DNA from 3 places in the Variovorax sp. VaC1 genome. Region 1 is predicted to be linked to each of the others. Evidence: predicted binding sites of a transcription regulator. Region 1 holds the regulator's gene; each other region holds the start of a gene.
The links. Region 1 encodes LexA, which represses DNA repair genes until DNA is damaged. Its sites were predicted from a motif close to ACTGTATNNNNATACAGT; they were not measured.
Positions count from the first base shown of each region.

Region 2: imuA (translesion DNA synthesis-associated protein ImuA) is a predicted target of LexA. The motif match lies at 3,125-3,142, and genes of this name have one in related genera.
Region 3: ACGLHS_RS26180 (ATP-dependent helicase) is a predicted target of LexA. The motif match lies at 3,165-3,182, and genes of this name have one in related genera.

Region 1 is NZ_JBIGLT010000003.1:433,057-440,289, forward strand. It holds gene ACGLHS_RS14145 (oxepin-CoA hydrolase, alternative type) at 1-725, opposite strand, end outside; gene ACGLHS_RS14150 (3-hydroxyacyl-CoA dehydrogenase) at 769-2,289, opposite strand; gene ACGLHS_RS14155 (MFS transporter) at 2,404-3,579, opposite strand; gene ACGLHS_RS14160 (D-2-hydroxyacid dehydrogenase family protein) at 3,640-4,647, opposite strand; gene ACGLHS_RS14165 (hypothetical protein) at 4,738-5,118, opposite strand; gene lexA (transcriptional repressor LexA) at 5,257-5,940, opposite strand; gene ACGLHS_RS14175 (asparaginase) at 6,014-6,976, shown strand; gene adk (adenylate kinase) at 7,010-7,233, opposite strand, start outside.
Region 2 is NZ_JBIGLT010000001.1:836,618-843,850, reverse strand. It holds gene ACGLHS_RS04100 (error-prone DNA polymerase) at 1-985, opposite strand, end outside; gene ACGLHS_RS04095 (Y-family DNA polymerase) at 978-2,333, opposite strand; gene imuA (translesion DNA synthesis-associated protein ImuA) at 2,302-3,111, opposite strand; gene ACGLHS_RS04085 (CmcJ/NvfI family oxidoreductase) at 3,281-4,120, shown strand; gene ACGLHS_RS04080 (2-hydroxychromene-2-carboxylate isomerase) at 4,117-4,743, shown strand; gene ACGLHS_RS04075 (LysR substrate-binding domain-containing protein) at 4,729-5,649, opposite strand; gene ACGLHS_RS04070 (aldo/keto reductase) at 5,762-6,709, shown strand; gene ACGLHS_RS04065 (alpha/beta fold hydrolase) at 6,717-7,233, opposite strand, start outside.
Region 3 is NZ_JBIGLT010000007.1:133,217-140,449, reverse strand. It holds gene ACGLHS_RS26200 (ABC transporter substrate-binding protein) at 1-313, shown strand, start outside; gene ACGLHS_RS26195 (5'-methylthioadenosine/adenosylhomocysteine nucleosidase) at 327-1,100, shown strand; gene ACGLHS_RS26190 (YoaK family protein) at 1,111-1,872, opposite strand; gene corA (magnesium/cobalt transporter CorA) at 1,988-2,974, opposite strand; gene ACGLHS_RS26180 (ATP-dependent helicase) at 3,195-5,312, shown strand; gene hpf (ribosome hibernation-promoting factor, HPF/YfiA family) at 5,652-5,981, shown strand; gene ACGLHS_RS26170 (PTS sugar transporter subunit IIA) at 6,171-6,638, shown strand; gene hprK (HPr(Ser) kinase/phosphatase) at 6,738-7,233, shown strand, end outside.

The DNA of each region.
Region 1 (7,233 bases):
TTCGCATGGTGCAGGTTGCGCACGAAATGGTCGCGTTCCTGCGAAAGCTGCGAGGCCAGCGTGGCGCCCCGTGCCTCGCTCAGCAACTCCTTGATGCTGGCCAGCGAGTTCGGCGCGCGTGCGTTGAGCCTGGCAGCCAGCGCCAGTGCGCCCGCCAATGCCTGGCCGTTTTCCGTCAGCTCGTTCACCAGCCCGAGCGCGTGCAGGCGCGGTGCGCCGATGCGCTCGCCGTTCATCAGCCATTCGCTGGCCAGCTGGCGCGGCAGTTGCTGCCCCAGGTGCCAGCTGAGGCCGCCGTCGGGCGACAGCGCCACGTTGCTGTACGAGGCTGCAAAGACCGCGTCGCGCGCGGCCACCACGAAGTCGCAGGCCAGCGCGAGCGAGAAGCCCGCGCCCGCCGCCGCGCCTTCGACCGCCGCAATGATCGGCTTGGGAAAGGTGCGGATCGAGTCGATCCAGTTGTGCAGGCCCTCGATGCTCTCGGCCTGCACCGAGCGGTCGAGCTCGCGGTTGGCCAGCAGCCGCTGCAGCGAGCCGCCGGCGCAGAACCATGCGCCTTCGCCCACGATGACGACACTGCGGATCTCGGCGCTGCCCTCGGCGCCGTTCAGCGCCTCGATGCCCGCGGCGTAAATCTCGGGGCCCAGCGCATTGCGCTGGGTCGGGTTGGCGATGGTCAGCACCATGGTGCTGCCTTCGCTGGTGCTCTTGAGTTCGGCGGTCATCGCTGTGTCGCGTTTCCTGTCGGTCGGTCAGTTGTTTGTCTGTTTATTCTTCTTCGTGCAGCAGGCTCAGGCCCAGCGCGCCGCGGCGGCGCAGCCACGGGCTCGGGCGATAGCGCGGATCACCATAGACCGTCTGCAGGTTGAACAGCACTTCGAGCATGTTGGTCGGGCCGTAGAGGTTGCCCATGGCGAGCGGGCCGCGTGGATAGCCCAGGCCCAGCTGCACAGCCGTTTCAAGATCAGCCGGAGAGCACACGCGCTGCTGGCACATGTCGGTGGCGATGTTGACGATGGTGCCGATCACGCGCTGCGTGACGAAGCCGCCGCTGTCGCGGATCACGCTCACCGCCTTGCCGTCGCGCGCGAAGAGGGCGTGCGCGGCATCGCGGATGTCGCGGCGCGTGGCCGGGTTGGTGGCGAGCACGCGGCGCTTGGTGGCGACGTCGTCGATCAGCATGTCGATGCCGATGGTGCGCGTGGCGTCCAGGCGTTCGACGGCGGCGACGGTGGTCACGTCGAAGCCCAGCGGCGCAACCAGGATCAGCGAATGCGGCGCGGCCGTGGCACCGCTGTCGATCTGCGCGCCCAGCGTGTTCACGAGGCGCAGCAGTTCGGCGCGGCGCGCTGCACGCGGCGACACCCAGACCGACGCCGCGCCCTCCACCGCGGGCGCCGGCGCCTCGGGCGTCTGCTGCATCACGCCGTCGTTGTAGCGATAGAAGCCTTCGTTGGTCTTGCGGCCCAGTGCGCCGGCCGCCAGGCGCTGCGCGGTGATCACGCTCGGGCGGAAGCGGGGCTCCTCGAAGTACTGGTGGTAGATCGACTCCATCACCGGATGCGAAACGTCGAGCGCCGTCAGGTCCATCAGCTCGAACGGGCCGAGGCGAAAGCCCGCCTGGTCTTTCAGGATGCGGTCGATGGTCGCGAAGTCGGCCACGCCCTCGCCAACGATGCGCAGGGCTTCGGTGCCGTAGCCGCGGCCGGCATGGTTGACGATGAAGCCGGGCGTGTCTTGCGCCTGCACGGCGCTGTGGCCCATCTGGGCGGCGTAGCCGGCGAGCTGCTTGCAGACCTCGGGCGCAGTCTTGAAGCCCGCGACCACCTCGACCACCTTCATGAGCGGCACAGGGTTGAAGAAGTGGAAGCCCGCGATGCGTTCGGGGTGCGCCAGCCCGGCCGCGATGGCCGTGACCGAAAGCGAGGAGGTGTTGGTGACCAGCGTGACCGTCGGGCCCACCACGGTTTCGAGTTCGCGGAACAGCTTGCGCTTGACCTCGAGGTCTTCGACCACGGCTTCGATCACCAGATCGCAGCCGGCCAGGGCCTGGATGGAATCGACCGCCTTGACGCGGGCGATCTGGGCATCGCGCGCGGCGGCGTCGATCTTGCCCTTCTCGTGCAGCTTGTTCCATTGGGCGACGAGGGCTTCGCAGCCGCGCTCGGCGGCGCCTGCAAAGCTGTCGAGCAGCAGCACCTCGCTGCCCGCCTGGGCGGCGATCTGGGTGATGCCGCGACCCATGGCGCCGGCGCCGATCACGCCGATTCGGGTGTAGTTCACTGTCATTGGATGAAGATTTTCGCTGGTTGGGTGGTATCCGTGGCTGCCGCGCGGGCGGGGAGCGAAGCGCGGCTGCAGGCTCCGATTTTGCAATTTCGCGCGGTCAGGGCGTGACGGGTCTTACGCGGGGGCGCGATTCGTGGCCGGCCGGTGGCTGCGGTCGATGGCCGTGCTCAGGGCAATGGCGATCAGCATCATTGCAAAGCCGACCCAGCTCATCCAGGTCGCCGCGTCGTTGGCCAGCAGCCAGCCGCCGAGCGCCGCGCCCACTGCCTGGCCGGTATAGATGCCCGAGCTGTTCAGCGCGACGGAGCCCGGCGCAAGGGCGGGCGCCAAGCCCACGAGGCGCGCCTGCTGGGCTGAATTGGTGGCAAAGCAGCCCAGGCCCCAGGGCACGAGCACCACGGCCAGCCAGGCCAGCGTGGAGGCCATCGGCCACAGCAGCAGGCTCAGCGCGATCAGCACGGTCGTGACCAGCACCATGCGCCCGGCACCGATCCGGTCGATGAAACGGCTGACCACCATGTTGCCGACCAGCCCGCAGGCGCCGAACAACGCCCACATCACGCTCAGCGTGGTGGCGTCGGCACCGAAGCCCTGCTTGAGGATCGGGCCGAAATAGCTGAAGAGCACGAACTGGCCGGCCCCTTGCAGCGCCGTGACCGAGACGATGCCCATCAACACCGGGCTGCGAAGCACGCGCGACCATGCGGCGGCGGTCAGCGCGGCCGGGCGGATGCCCTGGGGAAGGGTGAGCCAGACCGAGGCCGCGCTCACGACGCTCAGCGCCGAAATCGCCAGGAAGGCCATCCGCCAGCCCAGGTGGCCACCGATGAGCGCTCCGATGGGCAGGCCCAGCACCGAGGCCATCGACCAGCCCAGAAAGACAAAAGTCACGGCGCGTCCGCGCTGCTCGGGCGGCACGAGCATGCCGGCGCAGGCAGCGGCCTGGGGCGTGAAGATCGCGGGCGCGATCACGGTGAGCATGCGTACCGGCAGCAGGGCGGCAAAGCTCGGCATCAGCGCTGAGAGGACGTGCCCGGCGGCATACCAGAGCAGGGTGAGGGCCAGCAGCTGGCGGCGGTCCCAGCCCGCGACGGCCGCGGCCAGCAGCGGAGCGCCGATGCACATCACCGCGGCGGCGGCTGTGATCAGTTGGCCCGCAGTCGCGACGTTGACGGCAAGCGATGTGCTGATTTCATTGAGCGTGCCGGGCACGACCATCACACCCGTGCCGATCACGAAATTGCCGGCCAGCAGCGCCCAGAGGGCGCCCCGCGGCGCAGGCCGGGTCACTGAGTGACCTCAGCCTTTGGCTGCGGTATTCGCCTTGGGGCGGCCCGGCGGCTCATGAGCTCACCGGCGAACCTGCAGCGCGCCTGGATTCACGATGTTCGTGGGGTTGCCGTTGATGTAGCTCACGACGTTGTCGAAAGCCTGGCCGAAATAGCTCTCGTAGCTTTCCTGCTCGACGTAGCCGATGTGCGGCGTGCAGATGCAGTTTTCGAGGCGCAGAAGGGCGTGGCCCTGCAGCGGTGGTTCGCTTTCGAACACGTCGATGGCCGCCAGCCCAGGGCGTCCACGGTTGAGCGCGGCCAGCAGGGCGTCGGCCTCGACCAGTTCGGCACGCGAGGTGTTGACGAACAGTGCCGTCGGCTTCATGCGCGAGAGGTCTTCCAGCGTGACGAGGCCGTGGGTTTCTTCGTTGAGCCGCAGGTGCACCGAGAGCACGTCGGCCTGGGCAAAGAACTCGTGGCGGTTCTGTGCCACCTGGAAGCCGTCGGATCGCGCCTTGGCGCAGCTCGCTTCGCGACCCCAGATCACGACCTGCATGCCAAAAGCCTGGCCGTAGCGCGCGACCAGTTGGCCGATGCGGCCATAGCCCCAGATGCAGAGCGTCTTGCCCTTGAGCACCGAGCCGAGCCCGAAGTTGGGAGGCATCGAGGCCGACTTGAGCCCCGATTGCTGCCACGCACCGTGCTTGAGGTTGCTGATGTACTGCGGCAGCCGGCGCATGGCGGCCATGATCAGCGCCCATGTGAGCTCGGCAGGTGCCTGCGGAGAGCCGGTGCCTTCGGCCACCGCCACGCCACGCTCGGTACAGGCCGTGACGTCGATGTGGCCACCGACCCGTCCCGTCTGCGAAATGAGCTTGAGCTTGGGCAGCTTCTCGATGAGCTGGCGCGAGATCTGCGTGCGCTCGCGGATCAGCACGATCACATCGGCGTCCTTGAGGCGAACCGACAGTTGCCCGATGCCCTTCACCGTGTTGGTATAGACCTTGGCCGCGTACGCGTCCAGCTTGGCGGCGCAGCGCAATTTGCGCACGGCGTCCTGGTAATCGTCGAGGATCACAATGTTCATGGCGTGCCATTGTGCCTCGCAGCATTGGGATGTCTCCGCCGTGAACGTTTGGATACCCACCCCTGAAGGCGTTCTCAGGGGCGTCGAGGCTCAGTGCAGGTGTGCGGAACGAGGTGCCGGGACCATGCTTTCCGCAGCCTCGAGCGCCGCAAGGCGGTCGAGTTCAGCGCACACATCGGCCATCCGGCCCGAGATCACGACACGGTTGTTGGCGCGTTGCTGGCCGTGCCCATCGATCAGGCGAACCACACGCAGCGGTCGTGCCGGTGCGCTTGCTTGCGTCGTGGACGCAGAGGCATTGCCCGAGCGGGTGGTGCAGGCGGGACGGACCGCAACGTAACGCAGCCCGGCGGAAGTCTCGGCGTGGTCGAGCTTGTCGAGCCGGTGAGGGCGGCGGGCCGGGATCAGCCGGCTGGCGAGCGATTGCAGCGGCATCCAGAAATCAGCGATAGCGAGGAGGGCGATTCCCATGTGAACTCCAAAAAAGTATGAGGTTGAACACAGGCAGGATTTCTTGAATCGGCCGCGACAGGGTGATGGCGACTCTGCGCCATACGCCCGCCACCTGTTGCGGCCGGATGGGGTGCTGCTACAAGCAGGCCGTGGGGCCTACATCAGCATGGTGTTGCGGATGAGGCCGACCGCCAGGCCCTCGATTTCGAAGGGCTCGCCGGGCTGGACGATGATGGTCGGGTAGTCGGGGTTTTCGGCGTGCAGCTCGATCACCTGCTTGTTGCGCTTCAGGCGCTTGACCGTGACTTCGTCACCCAGGCGAGCGACCACGATTTGGCCGTTGCGTGCTTCCTTGGTGGCTTGCACGGCGAGCAGGTCGCCGTCCATGATGCCGGCGTCGCGCATCGACATGCCGCGCACTTTCAGCAGGTAGTCGGGCTGGCGCTGGAACAGCGTGTTCTCGACGTAGTAGGTTTGGTCGACGTGTTCTTGCGCCAGGATGGGCGAGCCGGCTGCGACGCGACCGATGAGCGGCAGCGCCAGTTGCGCCATGCCGGGCAGCGAGAGCGAGAACTGGCCGCCTTCGCGGTGGCGCGTTTCGTTGAGCGAACGCAGCGCATCACCCTTGAGGCGGATGCCGCGCGAGGTGCCGCTGACGAGTTCGATGACGCCCTTGCGGGCCAGCGCCTGCAGGTGCTCTTCGGCGGCGTTGGCCGACTTGAACCCCAGCTCATTGGCGATTTCGGCGCGCGTTGGCGGCGCTCCGGTGCGAGCGATGGCGCTCTGGATCAAGTCCAGGATCTGCTGCTGGCGGGCTGTAAGCTTCACGGCGAACTGCATATGTGGTTCCTTGCGGCACTGGCTATTTATCCAGTGCCTGTATTTTTAACCAGTTTTTAGAAGTTGACAAGCCATGGCCAATGCCCCTTTGCCCGAGTTGCGTCGCGTGGTGGTCCTGGGCACCGGCGGAACCATTGCCGGACGGGCTGCCAGCAGTGAAGACAACATCGGCTACACCGCCGGGCAGGTGGGTGTGTCCGACCTGTTGGGAGGCATCGAAGCGCCGGAAGGCGTGACGCTGGTGGCGGAGCAGGTGGCACAGGTTGACAGCAAGGACATGTCGTTCGACATCTGGCAGAAGCTCGCGCAACGCTGTGTGCATTGGCTGGCACAGCCCGATGTGGTGGGCTTGGTGATCACGCATGGCACCGACACGCTGGAGGAGACAGCGTTCTTCCTGCATTCGGTGCTCGCACCGACCAAGCCTGTGGTGTTGACCTGCGCGATGCGTCCCGCCACTGCGCTGGCCCCCGACGGGCCGCAGAACCTGCGCGACGCGATGGCGGTGGCGGCCGCGGACGGTGCCTACGGCGTGACGGTGGTTTGCGCGGGCACGATCCACAGTGGCGTGGACATTCAGAAGGTGCACACCTACCGGCTGGATGCCTTTGCATCGGGCGATGCGGGGCCGATCGGCTATGTGGAAGAGGGAGCGGTGCGCCGCGTCAGGGCATGGCCGGAGCGAGCGGCGAAGGCCTCGAAAGCCCTGGAGGTGCTCACGGCCCAATGGCCGCGTGTCGAGATTGTCATGAGCCATGCCGGCGCAAGCGGCGCGATCGTCGACGCACTGCTGCTGGCGGGGGGCGCAGAGCCTGTACGTGGATTGATTCTGGCCGCGACCGGCAACGGCACGCTGCACCATGCGCTGGAGACGGCGGCACTCAAGGCGCAAGACGAAGGGGTTGCCGTGCTGCGCGCCACGCGCTGCGCCAACGGGCGCATCCTGCCAAGGCCGGACGACCGGCTGCGCGATGCGGGCGCGCTCACCCCAGTCAAGGCGCGCGTCGCGCTGATGCTGGAATTGCTCGGCGTGTGAAGTAGCCGCCCCGGTGAAGGGCGGCTGCGTGAATCAGTTGCTCAACGCCGCGAGTGCGCGTTGCGTGATTTCGTCGACCGTGCCCACGCCCTTGATGGCGCGGTACTTCGGCGCGGCGGCCGGATCGGTTTTAGCCCAGGCCGAGTAGTAGTCGACCAGGGGACGCGTTTGCTGGCTGTAGACGTCGAGCCGCTTGCGTACGGTTTCTTCCTTGTCGTCCTCGCGCTGGATCAGCTCTTCGCCGGTCACGTCGTCCT
Region 2 (7,233 bases), on a different contig from region 1:
GCGCGGCAGTTTCATTGTTGCCCACCATCTCCAGCGGGTACTTGTAGTTCTCCCGGATCACCTTTGGATCAAATCTGCAACGCTGCGCCACCACCAGCGTATTCGCCAGCATCTGCGGCAGATAAAGCTCGGCCAGCCGCATCCGCTGCCGCAGATGCCGCTCGGCATTCGACTCCAGCGCAAAGCCGCACTCGGCCACGGTCTTGCCTTCGCGCACGGCCGTCAGCACGTCATGCAAGGGCTTGCAGGCACGCACATGCATGTGCACATCGCCGGCCGCCACCAGCGGAACGCCGGCCTGTTCGCCCGCCTGCATCAGCGTGACGAACCAGAGGTCGTCGTCGACTTCGTTGAACAGCTCCATCGCCAGCCAGAGGTTGATGCCGTAAAGCGCCTTGGCGGCCATCAGGTCTTCATGCAGCGTGGCGACGTCCACCGCGCGGCCGGGGGCCCGATGCGGCACGAAAAGAACCTGGCAGCGCTGTAGCGAGGCCACGTCGCTGCCTTCCCAGCTCACGCGGTACTCGCCCTTGGGCAACTCTGTGTTGCGCGCGGCGGTGATGAACTCGCAGAGGTTGCCCCAGCCCTCGGTGTCGTTCGCGATCACCACGAGCTTGAAGCGCTCGAAGCGGAACTCGCTGCCGAACAGCAACCGGAAATCGGGGTGACGCGGAATCGGCGGCTCGTCGGGGTTCTCGCGTTCGTACTCATCCAGCTTCGCAGGCAGGTCGCGCAACGCGACATGCGCACGCACGATGCCTGCCACCGAGCATTCATCGGTGATCGCCAGCGCCGAGTAGCCCAGGTGGTAGGCGCGCTCCACCATGTCCTCGGGCATCGATGCGCCGCGCTGAAAGCTGAAGTTCGTCAGGCAGTGCAGCTCGGCATAGTCGGGCAAGCCCGGCACCGGCCTGAACCGCTGCGGCAGCACATGCACCTTGGCAGGCATGAGCGCCCGCATCTGCTTGCCGCTGGGATCAGGCATAGAAGCCTTGCAGGTACCAGCGCACTTCGCCGGAAGAAAAGCGCGCGGCAGGCCGCTCGCGAAAGATCCACACCAGCCCGGCCTCGGGGCTTTCCGCCACGTAGTAGTCGCGCATCGCGGGCTGGCCGCCGTCGTTCTTGTCGCCCCACCAGCCGGCTTCGACGCGCTGCGGCCCGATCAGCTTGCTCAACGGCCCGAGGTAGCACGGCCGCTCGCCGTCCATCTCCAGCAGCAGGGGTTCGGGCAGCAGCCATGGCGGATAGAGCGCATCGGGCTGCGAGGCCGCGGCCTTCGCGTCCTTTCGGACCTTGTCGGGCGCCTTGTCTTTCTGCAGCGCGGGCCGCCATGCCTGCTTGCGCTCGGGCCGGTGGTCGGCCTGCGCCGACGGCACCACGACCTGCGTGGCACCGAGCCGCATGCTGAGCCGCTCGACCATCTCGTGCAGCTTGTCGCCCTTGCGGTTGTCTTCGGGCAGAAAGCTGGTGCTGGCGCCGGCCCACGGATCGGTTTCGAGGGTGCGCAGCCGGAGCCAGCTCGTGGGCGCGGCAAGCGTGGTGAGCGCCAGTTTTTCGGACAGCAGACGGCGCAGGTGCGCCATGTCCTGCGTGGGCTCGGCCGTGCGCACGGTGACCTGCTGGTGCGGCGGCAGGTTCACGCCGTTGAAGCGCTTGAGGTCGAGCGTCCATTGCAGCTCGAGCGCACGCGCGCCGCGCTGGCGCGCACGCAGCCAGAACTGCAGCGCCATCAGCAGGCGGTTGGCCGACCACATCAGCTCGGGCGCGGTCACGGCGAGCGCGGGCAGCTCCAGCTTCTGCTCGAACACGTCGGGCAGTGTGAGCCAGGTGTGGCTTTCGGGGCGCAGGCCCCAGGCCTTGTCGAGCGCCTCGCGCAAGTCCGCGCCGAAGCGCCGCGTGAGGCCGCCGCGCGGCAAGGCGGCCACGTCGCCCCAGGTGCGGCAGCCGAGCCGCGCGAGCAGGTCGAGGTGCGCATGCGCGGCGCTCAGGGTGTCGAGCGGCAGGCCCTCCGGAATGTTCTTCGGCCGGTCTTCGTCGCGCGAAAACAGGCGCAGCCGCGCCAGCGCGATCAGGCTGGTGGCGCCCTGTGCGCCCAGCATGCGCGCATCAGGGACAGGGTTGGCGGCGAGCAGCCCCCGCATCATTTGCAGCCGCCCGCCCCACAGGCGCTCGCAGGCGGAAACCTCGAGCATCAGGGCTTCGTCTTGCCAGGCGACATGGGGCGTGTACTGCAGCGCCCACCAGCCCAGGGCCTCGGGCGTGGGCAGGGGCTGTGCATCAGGTGTGTCGGGCGCGTCGGCTTCAAGCGACCACCGCAATGCGATCCAGTGCATTGGGGCCTCCTTTCCACGCGTCGATGCGGACCACGGTGGCCTGCGATGCCGCCTCGCCGGCAGGCGGCACCGTGCCCAGTTGCTGCAAGCGCAGCCTGCGCCGCAGCCGGGCGGCGGCCAGCAGCGCGGCCATGCGCTCGTTGCGCGCGGGCAGCATCACCGGCGAGGCCAGCGGCGGGCCGCGACGCTTGAGGATGTGCAGCTCGATCTGCGCGCTGTCGCTCTCGCAGCGCTCGACCTGGATGCGAAGCCGCGCAGGCGACGCCGACTGCGCCACCGACCGGGGCCGGCACACGAAAAGCAGCACCTCGTGCTGGGCGGCGGCCAGCTGCAGCCGCCGCAACTCGGCCACGCGCGCCTGCGGCAGCCAAGCCACGACGGCGGCCACGTCGGCGCAGCGCAGCGCCTGCTCGCAGGCCCACAGGCGCGCGGGGGCTGCATCGCTGCGGACCCACATCAGGGCTTCCACCGGCAGGCCCTGCGCCGCGAGCGAAGGGCCGCAAGGCTCGTAAGGCGCACCGATCAGCACGACCGGGCCGCCGCGCGTTTCCACCGCCTGCGCCAACGCGGGCAGCAGCAGCCGCCAGACGTGGGCCTCGGGCGAGGCCTGCAGCAGCTCCGTCATGGCGCCGACCGGCCAGCCGCCGCCCGGCAATTGCGCGTCGAGCGCGGCATGGCCGGTGGCAGTGACCTGCGCATCGGCCAGGCCAAGCTCGTCGGCGTGCCAGACGCCACGGCCTGCGGCAGCGGAAAAGGAGTCGAGGAAAGGGAGGCCCATGATTGAACTGTTAACTGTATTTTTATACAGTATTTCATGGGTCGCAAGAAGGAAGAGGCTTTTCTTCCGGGTTGGCTTTTTCATATTCCCATGGCTCATGCCAAGGCGAGCAGAAGTCGTTTGAGCCGGGGCCGTGCTTTCGCTCCAATGCCAGGCAAAGGAGCCCCGCATGAACCACCCCACCGCCACCGTCACCGCCGGCCTGAACTACCTGCAGCCTTCCGCGCTGCGCCCGTTCAGCTACACCTTCCAGCCGCCACCCGACACGCCCTGGGAAAGCGGCAGCTACGAGCTGCGCCCCATGCCGATCTCGGACGCACGCGCCGCCGCGGCCCCCACCGACATCGAGCGCGAAGGCTTCGTGCTGCGCGATGCACCCACGGCCGTGGCCGACTTTCTCGACGATGCCGAGGTCACGGCCATCTACCACCGCGAGGTCGCCGAACTGGCGCTGCAAGTGACGGGCGGCACCCGGGCCTACGTGTTCGACCACCTGGTGCGCCGCCGCGAAGCCGATCGCGCCGCCTTGAGCTTCGGCCGCCGCGCGAGCGACGGCAAGGCTGCTGCCAACGGCCGCATCCACAACGACTACACCGAGGAATCCGGCCGCCGCCGGCTGGCCATGGTGCTGGCCGACCCCGATGAGGCCGCGGCCGTGCGGCGCTACTGCATCGTCAACGTCTGGCGCTCGATCAGGGGCCCGGTGCTCGACACGCCATTGGCCGTGTGCGACGCGCGCTCGGTGATGGCGAAGGACCTGGTCAGCGCCGAAGTGCGCTACCCGCGCCGCACCGGCGAGATCTACCTGGCGACCCATTCGCCCTCGCACCGCTGGTCGTATTTTTCGGCGATGGACCGGCACGAGGCGCTGGTCTTCAAGCAGTACGACTCGCAGTTGAGCGGCGTGTCGCGCTACACGCCGCATGCGGCCTTCGACCACCCCGATGCGCCCGCCGACGCGCCGCTGCGCGAAAGCATCGAAGCCCGCTGCCTGGTGGTGTTCGAATGACTTCGCCCACACGCCCCACGCTCGATTTCTGGTTCGACTTCGGCAGCAACTACAGCTACCTGAGCGTCATGCGCATCGAGGAAGAAGCGGCGCGCCATGGCGTAGGCATCCGCTGGCAGCCCTTTCTGCTCGGGCCGATCTTTCGCTCGTTCGGCTGGGAGTCGTCGCCCTTCGTGCTGCAGAAAGAGAAAGGCGACTACACGTGGAAAGACATGGCCCGCCAGTGCCGCAAGTACGGCCTGCCATGGCGGCAGCCAACCCGCTTTCCGCGCCCGGCCGTGCTGCCGCTGCGCATCGCTTTGGTGGGCGCCACGCAACCGTGGATGGGCGAGTTCTGCCGCCGCACGATGGCGATGAACTTCGCCGAAGACCGCGACATCGATTCGCCCCAGGCCATGCACGACCTGCTGGCCGACCTCGGCCTGCCGGCGCACCGGATCATCGAAGAGGCCATCTCCGACGCCAACAAGCTGCGGCTGCGGCGCCAGACCGAAACCGCTACCGAGAAAGGCATCTTCGGCGCGCCGACCTTCCTTGCCGGCGACGAAATGTTCTGGGGCAACGACCGCCTCGACGAAGCGCTGGCGTTCTGCCAAGCGGCAGCAGGCTCAGGCGCCGCCTGACTGCTGTTGCCGCGCCTCGGCCGCCAGCCACGCGGCCACGTGGCGCACTTCTTCGCGCGGCGCGTCCTCGGCCTGGATCAGCCAATAGGCATGCCCCGATGACTGAACCGGCTCCGGCGCGGCCACGCGCACGAGGCGCTTTTCATCGAGCAACGGCTGGATCAGCTCGAGCCGCCCCAGCGCCACGCCCTGCCCGGCCAGCGCCGCCTGGATCAGCTGGTCGTACTGGTTGAAGTGCAGCACGGCCTGCGGCTTCGCGTCGGCCCAGCCCACCGAGGCCAGCCAGTCGCTCCATTGCAGCCACGGGTGCTGCGGATCTTCGAATGCCAGCAGGCACAGGCCCGACACGGCCCCGGCCGAACGCAGCGACTTCAGGCCCAGCGAAGGGTGCGCCACGGGCGCCACCGTTTCGCCGAAGAGCCGCAACGCGCCGGCCGGTGCCAGCGCGGGCGTGGTGTAGCGGATGGCCAGGTCGATGCCCTCGTTGCGCAGGTCGGCCAGCCGGTTGTTGGACGAAACGCGCACGTCCACGCCCGGATGCAGCTTCTGCACATGGGCCAGCCGCGGCAGCAGCCAGAGCCCGGTCATGCCGATGCTGGCGCTGAGCGTCACCGGGCGCTGCTCGCCAGCCTGACGGATGCCACCCATCACGTCCTGCAACTGCTGCACGGCACCATCGGCGCTGCGAAAGAGCCGCTCGCCCTCGGCGGTGAAAGAGATCGAGCGATGGCCGCGCACCAGCAGCTTCACGCCCAGTTGCTCTTCCAATGCATGGATCTGCTTGCTGACCGCCGACTGCGTGAGGCACAGGTCTTGCGCCGCCAGCGAAATGCTCATGCGCCGGCCCACCGCGACAAAGCCCCGCACGAGGTCCAGCGAGGCCATGCGAAGGAGCGAGAGTGGCATTCCCATGATGAATATGAAGCGAGACAAAGCGGGAGAAAGGCGGATTGGAGCACAGGGGCGGCCTCGCGTCATGGCCCCTCGCTGCGCCTTCCCGCCGGATACTGGCGTCCCGATGCCGCCGCCACCGAACGATGCCTCCCTCACCCGCGCCGAGTTGCTGCGCCTGGGTGCCGCCCTGTGCGCCGGCGCCGCGCTCCCCGCGTTCGCGGCGGCGCCATCCCAGAACGACAGGCCCCGCATGAACACCCGCCCCATCCCCTCCACGCAGGAAGCCTTGCCGGTCGTCGGCTGCGGCACCTGGATCGGCTTCGACCGGCGCCCCGGCAGCGACGAATACAAGCGCCTGCCCGGGGTGCTCGATGCGCTCTTTGCGGCCGGCGGCACGGTGATCGACAGCTCGCCGATGTACGGCCGCTCCGAAGAAACCACCGGCGAGCTGCTGGCCGCGGGCGGACAGCGCGACAAGGCCTTTCTCGCCACCAAGGTCTGGACCTCGGGCCGGGACGCCGGCATCGCGCAGATGGAGCAGTCGTTCACCCGGCTGCGCACGAAGCAGATGGACCTGATGCAGGTGCACAACCTCGTCGACTGGCGCACGCACCTCGCCACCTTGCGCGGCTGGAAGGACAAGGGCCGCGTGCGCTACATCGGCGTCACGCACTACACGGCCTCGGCCTACGACGAGGTCGAGGCCGTGCTGCGCGCCGAGAAGCTCGACTTCTTGCAGATCAACTACTCGCTCGATGCGCGCGAGGCCGAACAGCGCCTGCTGCCGCTCGCGGCCGAGCGCGGCGTGGCGGTGATCGTCAATCTGCCCTTCGGCGGCGGTGGCCTGTTGCGGCGGCTGCGCGACAAGCCGTTGCCCGCCTGGGCCGGCGACATCGGCTGCACGAGCTGGGCGCAGGTGCTGCTGAAGTTCGTGCTGAGCCACCCGGCCGTGACCTGCACGATCCCGGGCACGAGCCGCGCGGAGCACATGGCGGACAACGCAGCAGCCGGTGCGGGCACGTTCCCGGACGCGGCGTTCTGGCGCCGCGAAGCCGCCGACATCGGCCGCTGAAGAAGCCTCAGCCGAGGAACTGCAGCAGCCGCGCGTTGACCTGCGCGGCACGCTCGTACTGCACCCAGTGCCCCGCGCCGTCGATCACCGCGCCTTCGCGGTGCGGCCCTTCGGCCACCAGTTGCGCCACCAGCGGGCGCGGGTCGGCGGTGACGTCGTACTCGCCCCAGAGCAGCAGCGTGGGCACACCCAGCGTGTCGAGCGCCGCCTGCAGCCCGCCCGCAAGCGACACCTCCTTGCTGCGAAAGCGCGTGCCGTGGCAGGAGATGTCGTGGATCTCGAAGGCCAGCGGGTCGATGGCGGCCTTGTCGTGCAGCATCAGCGCGCCCAGGTTGTGCAGCAGCGCGGCGCGTTCCGCCTCGCGGTCGGGCGCGGCGCGCCAGTTGATCATCTGCACCGTCATGCGCCGCAGCGTGCCGTGGCCGCCGCTGCCCAGGAGCGCCAGCCGGCGGATCGCGCGGCGCTGCACCGCGAAGCGGGCGGCGGTGAGTCCGCCGAAGGAAAAGCCGCCGAGGTCGATGGGC
Region 3 (7,233 bases), on a different contig from region 1:
CGGCGACAACGGCGACCCGGACAACTTCCTCTACACGCTGCTGGGCTGCGCCTCGGCCAAGTCGGCCAGCGGCAGCAACGTGTCGAAGTTCTGCTACCAGCCGTATGAAGACCTCGTGGTGAAGGCCAAGAGCACGACCAAGCAGGCCGACCGCGACGCGCTGTACAAGAAGGCGCAAGTCATCTTCAAGGAGCAGGCGCCGTGGTTCACCATCGCGCACGCGGTGCAGCTGAAGCCGGTGCGCAAGGAAGTGGTCGACTTCAAGCTGAGCCCCTTCGGCCGCCACACCTTCTACGGCGTGGACATGAAGTGATGGACGTGGCCGCATGAGCGGTGCCGCACCGGTCGCCATCGTGGCGGCGATGCACGAGGAACTGAGCGCGCTGCTCGCAAAGATGCCTGACGAGCAGCGCGTCCGGGTTGCCGGGCGCGACTTCTGGGTGGGGCATCTGCAAGGCCAGCCGGTGGTGGCGGTGCTGTCGCGCATCGGCAAGGTCGCGGCGGCGGTCACGGCCACGGTGCTGCTGGAGCGCTTCGGCGTGCGCGCGATCGTGTTCACCGGCGTGGCGGGCGGACTGGCGCCGGGCGTGAACGTCGGCGACGTGGTCGTGGCAACCGAGCTGCTGCAGCACGACATGGACGCCTCGCCGCTCTTTCCGAAGTACGAGATTCCGCTGATGGGCATGGCGCGCTTTCCGGCCGACGCGGCCATCGGCAACGCGCTGTCGGCAGTGGCAGCCGATGTGTTGCGCGACCCGGTGGCCTTGGTCGGCCAGCAAGCCGCCGACGAATTCAGCCTTCGGCAGCCCAGGGTGCACCGCGGCCTGCTGGTGAGCGGTGACCGCTTCGTATCGACCACGGCAGAGAGCGCGGCCTTGCAGCGCGATCTGCCCGATGCGCTCGCGGTCGAGATGGAAGGCGCGGCAATGGCGCAGGTGTGCCACGACTACGGCGTGCCTTTCGCCGCGATGCGGACGATTTCGGATCGGGCCGACGATGCCGCGCATGGCGACTTCGCGCGCTTCGTGGCGGAGGTCGCGAGCCGCTACAGCCTTGCGCTGGTGGGCACGTGGCTTGCCACGGGCGGCACCGCCGCCTGAGAAGGCGGCGTCAGTTTCGCCACTGCGCAAGCCGGCGCAGCGGGAGGTCGCGAAGCAGCGGCGGGATCGACAGCGCCAGCAGCAAGGCCGCCAGCGGAACCACGCAGATGAAGCCGACGTACTTGAAGCCGAGCGCGCCCACGGCCCCGCCGAGCACGAACATGCCGACCAGCCCTGCGGCCCTGCGCAGTCGGCCGCGATCGTGGCGCACCGCCGTCTGCGACGACGCAGTTGCGCGCCGGTTCCAGTAGAGCATCTTGCCCAGCTCGATTCCCATGTCGGTGATGTTGCCGGTCATGTGGGTCGTGCGGATGCTGCCGCCCGAGGTCTTCGACGCCACCGCGTTCTGCAGGCCCATGATGAACGACAGCAGCAGCACGGTGAGCGGCACCGCGAACGGCGTGGCCCAGGTCAGGGTGATGGCGCCCATGAGCCCGAACGGAAACATCAGCGCCGCTTCGAGCACGAGGGGCAGGGCGTAGACGCCGTGCAGGCGATGCTGCCGGCCCCAGTTAACCAGCACGGCGCAGGCCGCGGCGCCAGTCAGGAACGCGAGGATCGCGCCCAGCGCGTTCAGCAACAGCGTGACATTGCCCAGCACCATGCCGTCGGCCAGCTGCGAGGCGAAGCCGGTCATGTGCGAGGTGTACATGTGCAGCACGAGGAAGCCGCCTGCGTTGACGGCGCCCGCGTTGAACGCCAGCAGAAGGCCGAGCGCGCTGTTGGTGGACGGCGCGCGATGGCGGTTGGTGAGGAAGCGAAGTCTGCGCACGGGCTCTCCGGTGGCGCCGGCCGGCTGGCGCCTGCTGTGAGCGACTCTAGCACCCGGTATCCGGCCGCCCTCCGGCCCCCGCGCGCCGTGGCCGCGCGGCAGCGTGTGCGTTGCGTTACTTCAGCCAGCCGCGCCGGCGGAAATACCACATCGGCACCAGCGCGCTGGCTGCCATCAGTACGATGGCATAGGGGTAGCCCATGGCCCAGTCCAGCTCGGGCATGAACTTGAAGTTCATGCCGTAGATGCTCGCGATCAGCGTGGGCGGCAGCAGCGCGACGCTGGCCACCGAGAAGATCTTGATGGTCTTGTTCTGGTTGATGTTGATGAAACCGACGGTCGCATCCATCAGGAAGTTGATCTTGTCGAACAGGAACGCCGTGTGGTTGTCCAGCGATTCGATGTCGCGCAGGATCTGCCGGGCTTCTTCGAACTGCTCGGCGTTGAGCATCTTGCTGCGCATCATGAAGCTGACCGCGCGGCGCGTGTCCATCACGTTGCGGCGGATGCGGCCGTTCAAGTCTTCCTGCCGCGCGATGGCGCCGAGCACCTCGCCGGCCAGTTCGTCGCTGACGTTGCCCGACAGCACTTTCTTGCCCGCCACTTCGAGCTCGTCATAGATGTTCTCCAGCGTGTCGGCCGAGTATTCGGCGTCCGCGTCGAAGAGCTTGAGCATCACTTCCTTGGCGTCTTCGATCAGCCCCGGCGCGCGGCGTGCGCGCATGCGCAGCAGGCGGAACACGGGCACGTCTTCGTCGTGGATCGAGAACAGCACGCCGCGGCTGCGCAGGTCGGTGTTGTGCTGGTTGAGGATGAAGGCGACGCGCACCGTGCGCGGGTTCTCGTCGTCGTCGATCAAGAAGTCGGAGCGGATGTGCAGCTCGCCGTTGTCTTCTTCGTAGAAGCGGGCCGACTCCTCGATGTCCTCGTCCATCGCGTCTTCGGGGATCGAGAGGCCGTAGTACTGCTTGATCCAGCGCTTTTCTTCGAGCGTGGGCGATTCGAGGTCGACCCAGATCGGCCGGAACTTGGAGAGCTCTTCGAGGGCCTCGATCTCTTCCTGGACAAGGCGGCCGTTGGCGAGCGTAAAGATGTTGAGCATGGGCTCACTCCCGGGGATGACTGAACGATGGGCGAGGGAGGGGCGCTTTCAATTCCCGGGCCCGACGTGAGCGATCAGGCCGTCAGAAAGGGAGTTGAAAGCTGCCGAGACGGGGCGGTTTCCATGGGGGAGTCTCCATTTGCAGCGAGGCGCGATTATGTCACTGGCCATGGGGCTGCATCGAGGTCGAACTGGACGGACATACAGTAAAGTCCTGCCCATGCAGACCGCTGCGCTTCCTGTTTTTTCCGCCGCCGCAACGAGCCAGTCCGAACGCCTGGCCGCGGCGCTGGCAACGCTCAACGAGGCGCAGCGCGCGGCGGTCGAGCACGGCGTGGGCGCGGCCGTGGGCGACGACCACCGCCCGCTGCTCGTGATTGCAGGCGCCGGCTCCGGCAAGACCAGCACGCTGGCACACCGGGTGGCGCACCTGATCGCAGGGGGCGTCGATCCGCAACGCCTGCTGCTGCTGACCTTCTCGCGCCGTGCCGCGCAGGAAATGGGGCGCCGCGCGGGCCAGGTGCTGACGCAGGTGCTGGGCTTGTCCTCGGCGGTGCCGCCTGCGCTGCCATGGGCCGGCACCTTCCATGGCATCGGCGCGCGGTTGCTGCGCGAGTACGCCACGCAGATCGGCCTGGACGAAAACTTCACCATCCACGACCGGGGCGACGCCGAAGACCTGATGGGGCTGGTGCGGCACGAGCAGGGCCTGTCTTCGACGGTCAACCGCTTCCCGCGCAAGGGCACCTGCCTGTCGATCTACTCGCGCTGCGTCAACACGCGCGCGCCGCTGGCCCAGGTGCTGAAGGAGTCCTTTCCCTGGTGCGACGAATGGGAGGCCGAACTCAAGAAACTGTTCGGTGCCTACGTGGAAGCCAAGCAGCAGCAGAACGTGCTCGACTACGACGACCTGCTGCTCTACTGGGCCGAGATGGCCGCCGAGCCCGCACTGGCCGCGCAGATCGGCGCGCGCTTCGACCACGTGCTGGTCGACGAGTACCAGGACACCAACCTGCTGCAGGCGTCGATCCTGCTGGCGCTGAAGCCCGACGGGCGGGGCGTGACGGTGGTGGGGGACGACGCGCAATCGATCTATTCGTTTCGCGGCGCGACGGTGCGCAACATCCTCGACTTTCCCTCGCAGTTCACGCAGGCCGCGCGCGTGGTCACGCTGGAGCGCAACTACCGCTCGACGCAGCCGATCCTCGACGCGTCGAACCGCGTGATCGCGCATGCGGCCGAGCGGCACGCCAAGACGCTCTGGACCGACAAGCCCTCGGCCGGCAAGCCCTTGCTGGTGCTCGTGCCCGACGAGGCCGGGCAGGCGCGCTGGGTGGCCGACAAGGTGCTGGCGCATCGCGAGGGCGGGCTGGCGCTCAAGTCGCAGGCGGTGCTGTTCCGCACCTCGACGCACAGCGCGGCGCTCGAACTCGAACTGGCGCGGCGCAACATCCCGTTCGTGAAATTCGGTGGCCTCAAGTTCCTGGAGGCCTCGCATGTGAAAGACCTGCTCGCGGTGCTGCGCTTTGCGCAGAATCCGCGCGGACGCATGGCGGGCTTTCGCGTGACGCAGCTGATTCCGGGCATTGGGCCGGCCACCGGCACGCGGCTGCTCGATGCAATGGACAAGGCGGCCGACCCCGCGGCGGCCGTTAGCGATTTCGTGCCGCCGTCCGCGGCGCGCGCGCAATGGAGCGACTTCGCCAAAGCCTATGCCGCGCTGCGTGCGCCTTCGCTGACGTGGCCGGCCGATGTGGAACTGGCGATGGATTGGTACCTGCCGCACCTGGAGCGGCTCTATGAAGACACCTCCGGCGTGCGCCGTGCCGACGTCGAGCAGCTCGCTCGGCTCGCGGCGGGCTATGGCTCTCGCGAGAGCTTTCTCACCGAACTCACGCTCGATCCGCCCGAAGCCACGAGCGACCGACCAGGGCCGCCGCTGCTCGACGAGGACTACCTGATCCTCTCGACCATCCATTCGGCCAAAGGGCAGGAGTGGCGTTCGGTGCACGTGCTCAACGTCGTCGACGGTTGCATGCCGGCCGACGTGGCGCAGAGCGCGCATGAGCTGGAAGAAGAGCGCCGCCTGCTCTACGTGGCGATGACGCGGGCGCGCGACCATCTGCACCTGCTGGTGCCGCAGCGCTTCCACATCACGCAGCAGGCCGTGCGCGGCGACCGGCACCTGTACGCCAACCGCACGCGCTTCATTCCGGACGCCGATCTCGCGGGCTTCGAGCAGCAGACCTGGCCGCCTGCGCCGGTGCTGCCCCCGGCGGTGCCGCCGCCGGCCGCCGTGATCGACCTGCGCAACCGCATGCGCGCCGCCTGGCGCTGAAGCGGCTGGCCCTGCGGGCGGCAGGGTCACCGCGGCGCGCAGGTGAAAACACTTCCTTTCAAAATGCTGCAGCGGCTGTCCCGCTGACGTTGTCCGCTATGGATTGAATAGCGGATCATGAGGCGTTTCGAGCGCCTCGTACCCCCGGGCAACTCGGGTATTGCAATACCGTGACAGCTTGGGCATAGTGAATCGACCTTCCCCTCTTTCCTCTTCTTTCCCTCTCTCCTTCCCCCTCTTTCTCTTCCTCTCGATTCACCCCGATTCATTGGTTTCGCCGGCCACGCTTCATTCCGGAGCGGGGTCATTTCCCCCAACGTCAATTCCAGGAGGTCATTCATGAATCTGACGATCAGCGGTCATCACCTCGACGTCACGCCTGCCTTGCGCACTTACGTCACGAGCAAGCTGGACCGGATCACCCGACATTTCGACCAGGTCGTCGATGTCAAGGTGATCCTCACGGTGGAAAAGCAGAAGGAAAAGGAACGCCGCCAAAGGGCGGAATGCAACATCCACGTCAAGGGCAATGACATGTTCGCGGAATCGAGCCACGCTGATCTTTATGCCGCGGTCGATGAACTGGTCGACAAGCTCGACCGTCAGGTGGTGCGCCACAAGGACCGCCTGCAGGACCATCATCATTCGGCACCCAAGCGCTTGATGTAAGCAAGACCCCCAGGGTTCACGCCTCAGGCCGCCTTCGGGCGGCCTTTTGTTTTCCGACTGTTGTGGTGGGGCTTTGCAAGTCCCTTCGAGGCGTACGAGGCCTCTGGGCAACATGTAGACAAAAAGTAAATAGGGGGACTGGGGGTTTTTACCAAGCGGGTGCATAATCGCCCCCGCTCTGCACCCACCATGAATCGCCTCGCGTCCATCCTGCCGCCCGCTCAAGTGCTCGTGAGCGTTGACGCCACCAGCAAAAAACGCGCTTTTGAAGAAGCCGGCCTGCTGTTCGAAAGCCTTCACGGTCTGGGCCGTGCCCTCATCACCGACAGCCTGTTTGCGCGCGAGCGCCTCGGCTCCACCGGTCTGGGCCATGGTGTCGCCATTCCGCATGGCCGCATCAAGGGCCTGAAGGCACCGATGGCCGCCGTGTTCCAGCTGGCCAACCCGATCGGCTTCGACGCCCCGGACGAACAGCCCGTGGCACTGCTGATCTTCCTGCTGGTGCCCGAAGCGGCCACGCAGAAGCACCTCGAAATCCTCTCTGAAATCGCCGAGCTGCTGAGCGATGCCAGCCTGCGCGAACAGATCAAGTCCAGCACCGATGCCGCCGCGCTCCACGGCCTCATCGCCGGCTGGCAATCCACCCAAGTCGCCTGAGCGCATGCGTTGGCACTCGCAGCTGCTGATAAGCTGCGCTGCTGCTGCCTTCGTCCATCACAAGAAAATGCCGGCGTGTGAGCGCCGCCTCCTGAACGCATGAAGCCGACCGTCATCAGCGCCGATGCCATGTTCGAGGAGTTCCGTGGGTCGCTCCGCTGGGAATGGCTCGCCGGGCTCGGTGCCTCGGAGCGCCAGTTCGACCCCGAAGTCATCAGCCGCGCCCAGTCGGCTGCCGACCTGGTCGGTTACCTCAATTACATCCACCCGTACCGCGTGCAGATCCTGGGCGCCCGCGAGGTGGCCTACCTGACGCGCGGCAGCCTCGAAGACTGCGCCCGCCGCATTGCCCGCATCGTCACGCTGGAGCCGCCGATGCTGGTGCTGGCCGACGGCCAGGCCGCGCCCGACGAGCTGCTGTCGATCTGCGAACGCGCCCAACTGCCGCTGTTTGCCACGCGCGAATCGTCGGCCTTCGTGATCGACCTGCTGCGCGCCTACCTGTCCAAGCACTTCGCCGAGCGCACCTCGATGCACGGCGTGTTCATGGACATCCTGGGCATGGGCGTGATGATCACGGGCGAGTCGGGCCTGG